One region of the Cytobacillus mangrovibacter genome, then DNA from elsewhere that is predicted to be linked to it. Evidence: predicted binding sites of a transcription regulator. Region 1 holds the regulator's gene; the other holds the start of a gene.

Region 1 (4,438 bases):
TTCCTTGTTTTACTAAAAACTCAATAGTTAGTAACAAGAAAAATTGATGTTAGATAACCTAACATCAATTTGACAAATAACCTAACATCATTTATATTAAGTAAAGAAAATGAGAAAAGGAGGAGAAATGCGTGACTGGAAGCAAGATTCGTCGTTCCATGCCGCTTTTTCCAATTGGGCCTGTCATGCAGCTAACTGAATTAACTGCAAGACAAATTCGATATTATGAAGAGCACCAATTGATTTCTCCAGCCAGATCTGAAGGCAATAGAAGAATGTTTTCGTTAAACGATATTGATAAGTTGCTTGAAATTAAAGATCTAATTGATCAAGGCATTAATTTGGCTGGGATAAAACAGCTATTTTTTGTGAAAAATCAAGATGTGCTTGCAGCAGATTTAAGACCTGTTAAAACAGATCGTGAATTATCCAATGACGAGATTAGAAGGCATCTTAGAAAAGAAATTGTTCAAGCAGGAAGATTCAATCACCCATCATCAACTCAAGGGAATGTCACTCGTTTCTTCCATTGATGAATGGGAAATAAGTTAGGGAGGAATTTTTAATATGTCAAGGTTCACAAAAGAGGATATTAAACGGATTTCAGAGGAAGAAAATGTAAAGTTCATTCGACTGCAGTTTACAGACATTTTAGGGACTATAAAAAATGTAGAGATTCCTATTAGTCAGCTTGAAAAAGCACTTGATAATAAAATGATGTTTGATGGTTCATCAATCGAAGGGTTTGTTCGAATTGAAGAATCTGATATGTACTTATTTCCAGATTTAGATACGTGGGTAGTGTTTCCTTGGACAGCTGAAAAAGGCAAGGTTGCCCGACTTATTTGTGATATCCATAATGCAGATGGTACTCCTTTTCAAGGGGATCCCCGTAATAACTTAAAACGTATATTGAAGGAAATGGAAGAAATAGGGTTTACGAATTTCAACCTTGGCCCAGAACCAGAATTCTTCTTATTTAAGCTTGATCAAAATGGTGAACCAACATTAGAGTTAAACGATAACGGTGGATATTTTGACTTAGCTCCAACAGATCTTGGAGAAAATTGTCGTCGTGATATCGTTCTTGAATTGGAAGAAATGGGATTTGAAATTGAGGCATCACATCATGAAGTGGCGCCAGGGCAGCATGAGATTGACTTTAAATATGCTGATGCACTAACAGCTTGTGACCAAATTCAAACGTTCAAACTTGTTGTAAAAACAATTGCACGTAAGCACGGACTTCATGCTACATTTATGCCAAAGCCATTATTCGGGGTTGCAGGATCTGGCATGCATTGCAATGTATCCTTATTTAAAGAAGGGAAGAACGCTTTCTTTGATGAAAAAGGAGACTTGCAAATGAGTGATACAGCACGTCAATTTATTGCAGGTATACTCAAACATGCGACAAGCTTTACAGCTGTAACGAATCCGACAGTCAACTCTTTTAAGCGTTTAGTACCAGGATATGAAGCACCGTGTTATGTAGCGTGGTCTGCACAGAATCGTTCACCATTAATTCGTATTCCTTCTTCAAGAGGAGTAAGTACACGCGTAGAGGTTCGAAGTGTTGATCCTGCAGCCAATCCATATCTGGCAATGGCTGTCTTACTTAAAGCTGGTCTTGATGGTATTAAAAACAATCTTGTTCCACCAGCATCTGTTGATCGCAATATATATGTGATGAGCAAAGAAGAGCGCATAGCTGAGGGCATTGATGATCTTCCATCAACGCTTGCTGAAGCGCTAGTTAAATTAAAAGAAAATGAAACGATCGTTTCTGCTCTAGGTGATCATATTTTTGAGCACTTTGTTGAAGCGAAAGAAATCGAATGGGATATGTTCCGTACTCAAGTCCATCCATGGGAGCGCGAGCAGTATTTATCGATGTATTAATAAAAAGAGGCTGGGACATAACTAATTTAGCTGTGTCCAAAGCCGAATGATAAATTTTTTTTAATATCTAAATACAGAAAGCCGAACTATTGCAAAATGCTGTGTTAGCATTTCTAATAATAGTTCGGCTTTTTAAGTTGCTGAAAACCTTTTGTCCCAGTCTCTTTTTGTGTTTAATGCCTAACAAAATTCTTATTTTCCAAACTTAAAAAATAGATACAAATATACAATGATAGTTTGAATTAAATGGTGTTGGTGGCAGTAAATAAGGAATAGGGAAACCTCTACAATCGAGGTTTCCCTATTTATTAGGCATAAGATTAATGAATGTCGCGATATACTCCGATAACTTTTCCTAAAATAGAAACATTGCGGAGAATAATTGGCTCCATTGTTGAATTTTCTGGTTGAAGCCTGATTCGATCTTTTTCTTTGAAGAATCTCTTAACGGTTGCTTCATCTTCTTCTGTCATTGCAACGATAATATCCCCATTATTAGCTGTGCTTTGCTGTCTTACAATTACGTAATCGCCATCTAATATTCCAGCCTCAATCATACTTTCTCCCATAATCTCAAGCATGAAAACTTGCTCATCTGCAGGTGCAAGTCTTTCTGGTAATGGAAAATACTCCTCGACATTCTCAATAGCTGTGATTGGTAAACCAGCTGTTACTTTTCCAACGATAGGCACATTCACTACTTTATAATTTAGAGTTCCTGCTCCTTCATCTAAATCAAGAATTTCAATGGCACGCGGTTTAGTAGGGTCTCTTCGTATTAATCCCTTTGTTTCTAATCTAGCAAGATGTCCGTGTACGGTTGAACTTGATGCTAGACCGACTGCTTCCCCGATTTCTCTGACGGATGGTGGATAACCTTTTAATCTAACCTCATCTTTAATGAAGTCTAATATATCCTGCTGTCTTTTCGATAATTTTACCATCATAATTACACCTCTTATGATTTTCTTTTCCTAATTATAGCATCTTTAATATATATGTACAAACATAAGTTCGAATATTTGTTGACATAAAACAAATGTTCGGTTTATAATCGAGTTATCAAACGAACGTATATTCTTATTGAGGTGCTGGAAGATGAAAAAATTGTGGAATCGATATTCTTATGCTATTATTTTACTCGTTTTAAGCTTATTTACTACATTTATACTTGTTTGTCAGCTTGATAGACTAGATGATGATGCACTAATGAAAATTACTATTAATGAAGGAGATTCACTTTGGCAAATTGCAGAGGAATTTTCTGAAGAACATAAATTAACTTCCAAGGAATTTGTAAAATGGGTGGAAAGTAAGAATGGAATTTCTGGAGATCGAATCTATCCTGGAGATGAACTTGTGATTCCTATTATTCAAAAAAAGGAGAAGGGAACGGAAGTAGCGAGTTCTCAAAGTAAATAGGCATTAAGGAAGGACTAAGTATGAAAGCAATAATATACTGCCGTGTCAGTACAACTAAGCAAACGCAGGAAACATCCCTTGCTAGACAAGAAGAAGAGTTAACAAAGCTCGCTAATGATCAGGGATTTCAAATAGTTAAGATTATTAAAGAACAAGCAAGCGGCTTTGAACTTGATAGAGATGGAATTCTCGAGCTTTTATCGCTTATGAAAGAAAAGCAGATAGAAGTAATTCTTATCCAGGATGAAACAAGACTAGGTCGCGGCAATGCAAAGATTGCGATCCTTCATTGTATTTTAAAAGAAGGGATTAAATTATACAGTATTTCACACAATGGTGAGCTGCAGCTTTCTGAATCAGACTCAATGGTTTTAAATATTGTTGGAATGGTAGAGGAATACCAAAGGAAACTACATAATATTAAGATCAAACGTGGGATGAGGAGGGCTGTGAAAAATGGATACAGACCTGAAAAAAACTTAGCGAATTTGGGTGCCCATTCTGGCAGAGAACGTATCGAAGTACCTATTGAAGAAATTGTTAGACTGAGGAAAAATAAATTGACCTTTTCAGAGATTGCGGCTACTTTAAGGGGATTCGGCTACGATATTTCAAAAGCAACTGTGCATAGAAGGTTTCAGGAATATACTGAATCCAATTCAAGTGAGTGAACTTTTCTTGTCAAAAGTTCGCATTTCTAGTATTATGGCAGTTGAGTTTAATGAATAAAAAGGAGCCTTATTATGCTGCCTAAAGACAAACTTGCGCGTATCAATACGCTTGCAAAGAAAGCAAAGGAATCAGGTCTAACTGAAGTAGAAGCCAAGGAACAATCTGCTCTACGGAGGGAATACTTAGAGACATTTCGCTCTTCCATGTTAAATACGCTTAAAGGGGTTACGATTGTTGATCCTAATGGGGATGATGTTACACCTAAAAAGCTCAAAGAGGTTCAGAATAAGAGCCATCTTCATTAAAAGAAGGAATACATGGTTTTGTATTCCTTCTTTACATATGGTTGTATGTTTGTGACAAAATATGAAATACAGCGGATTTTTCCTTGTCAATGATACAATATATTGAATATCGAGGAAGCAGTCTATATTATTAAAAG
Region 2 (4,438 bases), on a different contig from region 1:
TGTCTGAAGGTCCATACATTCAATCCTTTCATTCAAAATAAAAACTATTTTCGCAAACATTGCTGCTTTTAACATGAATAGGTAGAGGTTGATTTCCGCTCCAGGGTGTTCCCTTTCCGCTGGGTGGGCGCTGAGCCTCCTCGGTGCAAAAGCACCTGCGGGGTCTCAGCTGTCCCACTACTCCCGCTGGAGTCTCACACCCTTCCGCTCCAATCAACAACCTTATTTGTAATTTATTTATTCGAAAACAATAATCTTTTAGAAAAAAAGCCAAAATAAGCAACTGATTTTCTGCTATTATCCTTTTGTAATGGGGGCAAATTTAGCCAATAATCGTTTAATGCCTGTTGGTTTTGGAAAGGCAATATCTAGTTCGATTCCTTCTCCTGATCCTTTTACGCTTACAACCGTACCTGTTCCCCATTTACCGTGTACCGCTTTATCGCCGACCTTCCAAGCAATTTCGTCTCCACCCGTTGTGTTTGTTGCTGGACGGATGACTGGCTTTCTTTGTGGCTGCCTAGTAGATGCAGCATCAAACGGCGAGGTTCCAAATGGAGAAGCTTTCTTTTGTACAGGCTGTAATCCATCTAAAAGATCTTCAGGAATCTCTTTTATAAAGCGTGAAGGGGCATTCATATTTGTTCGACCGTACAAAGTACGCATTTGTGCATTGGATAGGAACAGCTCTTCCTCTGCCCGAGTGATTCCCACATAAGCAAGCCGACGCTCTTCTTCCATTTCGGCTTCTTCCATTAAAGAACGGCTATGCGGAAATACCCCTTCTTCCAATCCGATTAAAAAGACTACCGGAAATTCAAGCCCCTTCGCAGAATGTAGTGTCATTAATACAACAGCATCCTTTTGTTCCCCATCTTCATCTAACTTATCGATATCCGCGACAAGTGCTAAGTCTGTTAAAAAGGCAATAAGGCTCTTGTCTTCACTGCCTTCTTCAAAGTTTTTCGTCACCGACATAAACTCTTCAAGGTTTTCAAGGCGGCTTTCTGCTTCAATTGATTTCTCCGCTACAAGCATCTCCCGGTAACCAGACTTCTCTAGAATTTCTTCTACTAATTCTGTGACAGAAAGGTATTCCTGCATCTGTGTATAGCTCTTAATTAAGTCTCTAAATTCAGCTGCCGCTTTCGTGATTTTCGGACTTAATCCAATCAGATCAATTGAATCCAATGCTTCAAACATCGTCATTTCATGCAATAATGCAAAATTAGCGATTTTATCAATCGAGCCCGATCCAATTCCTCGCTTCGGCACATTAATGATACGTTGGAGGCTAATATCATCATCCGGATTCGCAATTAAGCGTAAATAAGCAAGAATATCCTTAATTTCTTTCCGATCATAGAACTTGATCCCACCAACAATAGCGTATTCAATATTAGATTTTAACAGCACTTCCTCCATCACACGAGATTGAGCGTTTGTGCGATAAAGTATAGCTATATCCGATAGATTTCGATTGCTATCACGCAGCTGTTCTTTTATTTTTCCAACAACAAATTGAGCCTCACTCTGCTCACTATCTGCCCGGTAATAAAAGATTTTGTTTCCTTCTTGATTTTCCGTCCAAAGATTCTTCGGCTTACGGTTCGTATTCCTTCCAATCACTTCATTTGCAGCTAGCAGAATTCTTTTTGTTGACCGATAATTTTGTTCAAGCAAAATCACCTGTGCATTCGGGTAATCCTTTTCAAACGAAAGGATATTAGCAATATCCGCCCCACGCCAACGATAGATTGATTGATCAGAGTCACCAACAACACAAAGGTTTTTAAAGCGAGCAGCAAGAAACTTTACAAGCATATACTGTGCTCTGTTCGTATCCTGATACTCATCGACATGAATGTACTGGAATTTGCGCTGATAATATTCGAGTACTTCTGGTACACGTTGAAATAGCTGAATGGTTATCATGATTAGGTCATCGAAATCCAATGCATGGTTTCTTCGTAGTCTTTTCTGATATTCTGCATAAACATCACTAACCACTTGTTGGAAATACTCACCAGCAGTCTTCGCAAATTCCTCAGGAGTTATTAATTCATTTTTCGCTGAACTGATTGATCCCAGTATGGCTCGTGGATCAAACTTTTTTGGATCAATGTTTTTAGCTTTCAAAATCGACTTAATCACTGATTGCTGATCTGTCGTATCTAAGATTGTAAAATTGCGGTTGTAGCCAAGTCTGTCAATATCTCTTCTTAAAATCCGTACACACATGGAGTGGAAAGTTGAAATCCAAATTTCATCCGCTACTCCACCCATCATTTTATAAATACGTTCCCGCATCTCTCTTGCTGCTTTATTTGTAAATGTAATCGCTAAGATGTTATAAGGGTTCACACTTTTTTCTACCATTAAATAAGCGATTCTATGTGTTAGCACCCTTGTCTTTCCACTGCCCGCTCCTGCCATAATCAATAGAGGGCCATCGGTTGTCTTTACAGCAGTTTGCTGCTCAGGATTTAGTCCATTCAACAGTTTATCGCTTAAATAGTTCATTTCTTTCCCTCACCACCATACAAACATATGTTCCTTATTATATTAAAGCTTTCTCTATCATGAAAGCAAGTCATTCATAGACTAATAAATCTTTTTAATCTCAATTGATTGCTTATCCAACACTACAGACTATTCGACTGCCTTTACTGTTTTTAGTGCCATTTCTAAATCTTTATAAATGATATTTCCAACGACGATAACGTCTGCAAATAAAGCCATTTCTTTAGCTTGCTCTAATGTTTCAATTCCTCCACCATAAAATAAAGTTGTTTCCTCAAGTACTTTCTTAACTTCAGATACGGTTTCTTGATTCCCGTATTTCCCACTGTATTCAAGATAAAAAATAGGCAGTTGAAACATTTTTTCCGCCATCATTGCATAGGCTTTTATTTCTTCAATTGTTAATTCTGTCTTTGCATTTGTAAGCTTTGCTGCTTTACAATCTTCATTCAGGATACAGTAGCCTTGAACTAGAATTTCCTCCCAATTCATCACCTCACCAAATTCTTTAACAGCCTCATGATGAAGACCAGTAATCCATTTTGTATCCGTACTATTTAAAACAGTTGGGATAAAATAAAAATCAAATCCTGGTGTGATCGAATCAATAGCTGATATCTCAAGCACACATGGAACTGTGTACCTCCGAACTCTAGCCATTAAATCAAGAACCTTTTCTAAAGTAATACCATCTGTTCCGCCCACAATAATGGCATCTGTTCCCGATTCACAAATCCTTTCCAAGTGTTCATCAGAAATACTTTTATCTGGATCGAGCTTAAACACATGGCGCCACTCGCGAACATCGTACATCCATACTTCCCCCATTCTATCATTCCATTTCATCATTATATCATTAGTATAATGATTCAAAAAGAAAAGCGGAATCAGCTTGATCAGACCCGGCTAACATGGGACAAACCGGCATAAAAGTAGGACTTTAACCATTTGATGGATTAACTTATGACTCAAAAGTCTAGGCTTCAAAAATTTTGAGATAACGACTTTCGACCAAAGAAAAAACCATTGGATTTGATCCGAATGGCTTGGGTTTGATTGTCCTTCATGATGAAGAACCTTTTTATGTGCGTCCTGCTTCATTTTGTCCTTCATTGCTCTTATGAAGGACTTTTTCCTGCAGATCCTGTTCGTTTTGTCCTTCATTGCCCTTATGAAGGACTTTTTCCTGCAGATCCTGTTCATTTTGTCCTTCATTGCCTTTATGAAGGACTTTTTCCTGCAGATTCCGTTTGTTTTGTCCTTCATTGCCCTTATGAAGGACTTTTTCCTGCAGATCCTGTTCGTTTTGTCCTTCATTGCCCTTATGAAGGACTTTTTCCTGCAGATCCTGTTCGTTTTGTCCTTCATTGCCCTTATGAAGGATTTTTTCCTGCTGGTCCTGCTCATTTTGTCCTTCATTGCCTTTATGAAGGACTTTTTCCAGCTTGGCCAGCTCCAGTTTGTCCTTCATTCGCTGTTCCAACCAACTCCCTTGTTCAGACTCCGTTATCACGAGGAAATGCAAAAAAGCTTGGAATATGCTCCAAGCCTTTTTCGATTAATCTTCTATTAGATTTAGCTGTTGGGACAACATCACTATAAAGTTATTCTTCTGCTTCCGTAGACTCTTGCTTAATCCGATCTAATGCCATTTCATATGCATCATTCCCATAATTTAGGCAACGTTTTACACGAGAGATGGTTGCTGTGCTTGCACCCGTTTCGGTTTCAATCTTATGATATGTCTTTCCTTCACGGAGCATGCGGGCAACCTCAAGCCGCTGGGAGAGGGATTGAATTTCATTTACAGTACAAAGATCATCAAAGAAACGATAGCATTCCTCTAAATCCTTTAACGATAGAATTGAATTGAATAGCTGGTCGAGTTCTTTACCTCTTAATTTATCAATTTGCA

What was found. The regulator LexA, encoded in region 1, represses DNA repair genes until DNA is damaged. The targets are predictions, from matches to a motif close to CGAACATATGTTCG.
Region 2: the regulator LexA is predicted to act here: its motif matches at 2,544-2,557, upstream of pcrA (DNA helicase PcrA).

The regions. Positions count from the first base shown of each region.
Region 1 covers NZ_JBIACJ010000001.1:356,661-361,098, reverse strand. Annotated here, with positions in the region: gene ACFYKT_RS01800 (MerR family transcriptional regulator) at 132-533, shown strand; gene glnA (type I glutamate--ammonia ligase) at 568-1,902, shown strand; gene lexA (transcriptional repressor LexA) at 2,223-2,846, opposite strand; gene yneA (cell division suppressor protein YneA) at 3,001-3,324, shown strand; gene ACFYKT_RS01780 (YneB family resolvase-like protein) at 3,345-3,995, shown strand; gene ACFYKT_RS01775 (DUF896 domain-containing protein) at 4,068-4,301, shown strand.
Region 2 covers NZ_JBIACJ010000006.1:20,506-24,943, reverse strand. Annotated here, with positions in the region: gene ligA (NAD-dependent DNA ligase LigA) at 1-15, opposite strand, end outside; gene pcrA (DNA helicase PcrA) at 298-2,523, opposite strand; gene ACFYKT_RS12115 (heptaprenylglyceryl phosphate synthase) at 2,653-3,336, opposite strand; gene ACFYKT_RS12110 (hypothetical protein) at 3,605-3,994, opposite strand; gene ACFYKT_RS12105 (YerC/YecD family TrpR-related protein) at 4,128-4,438, opposite strand, start outside.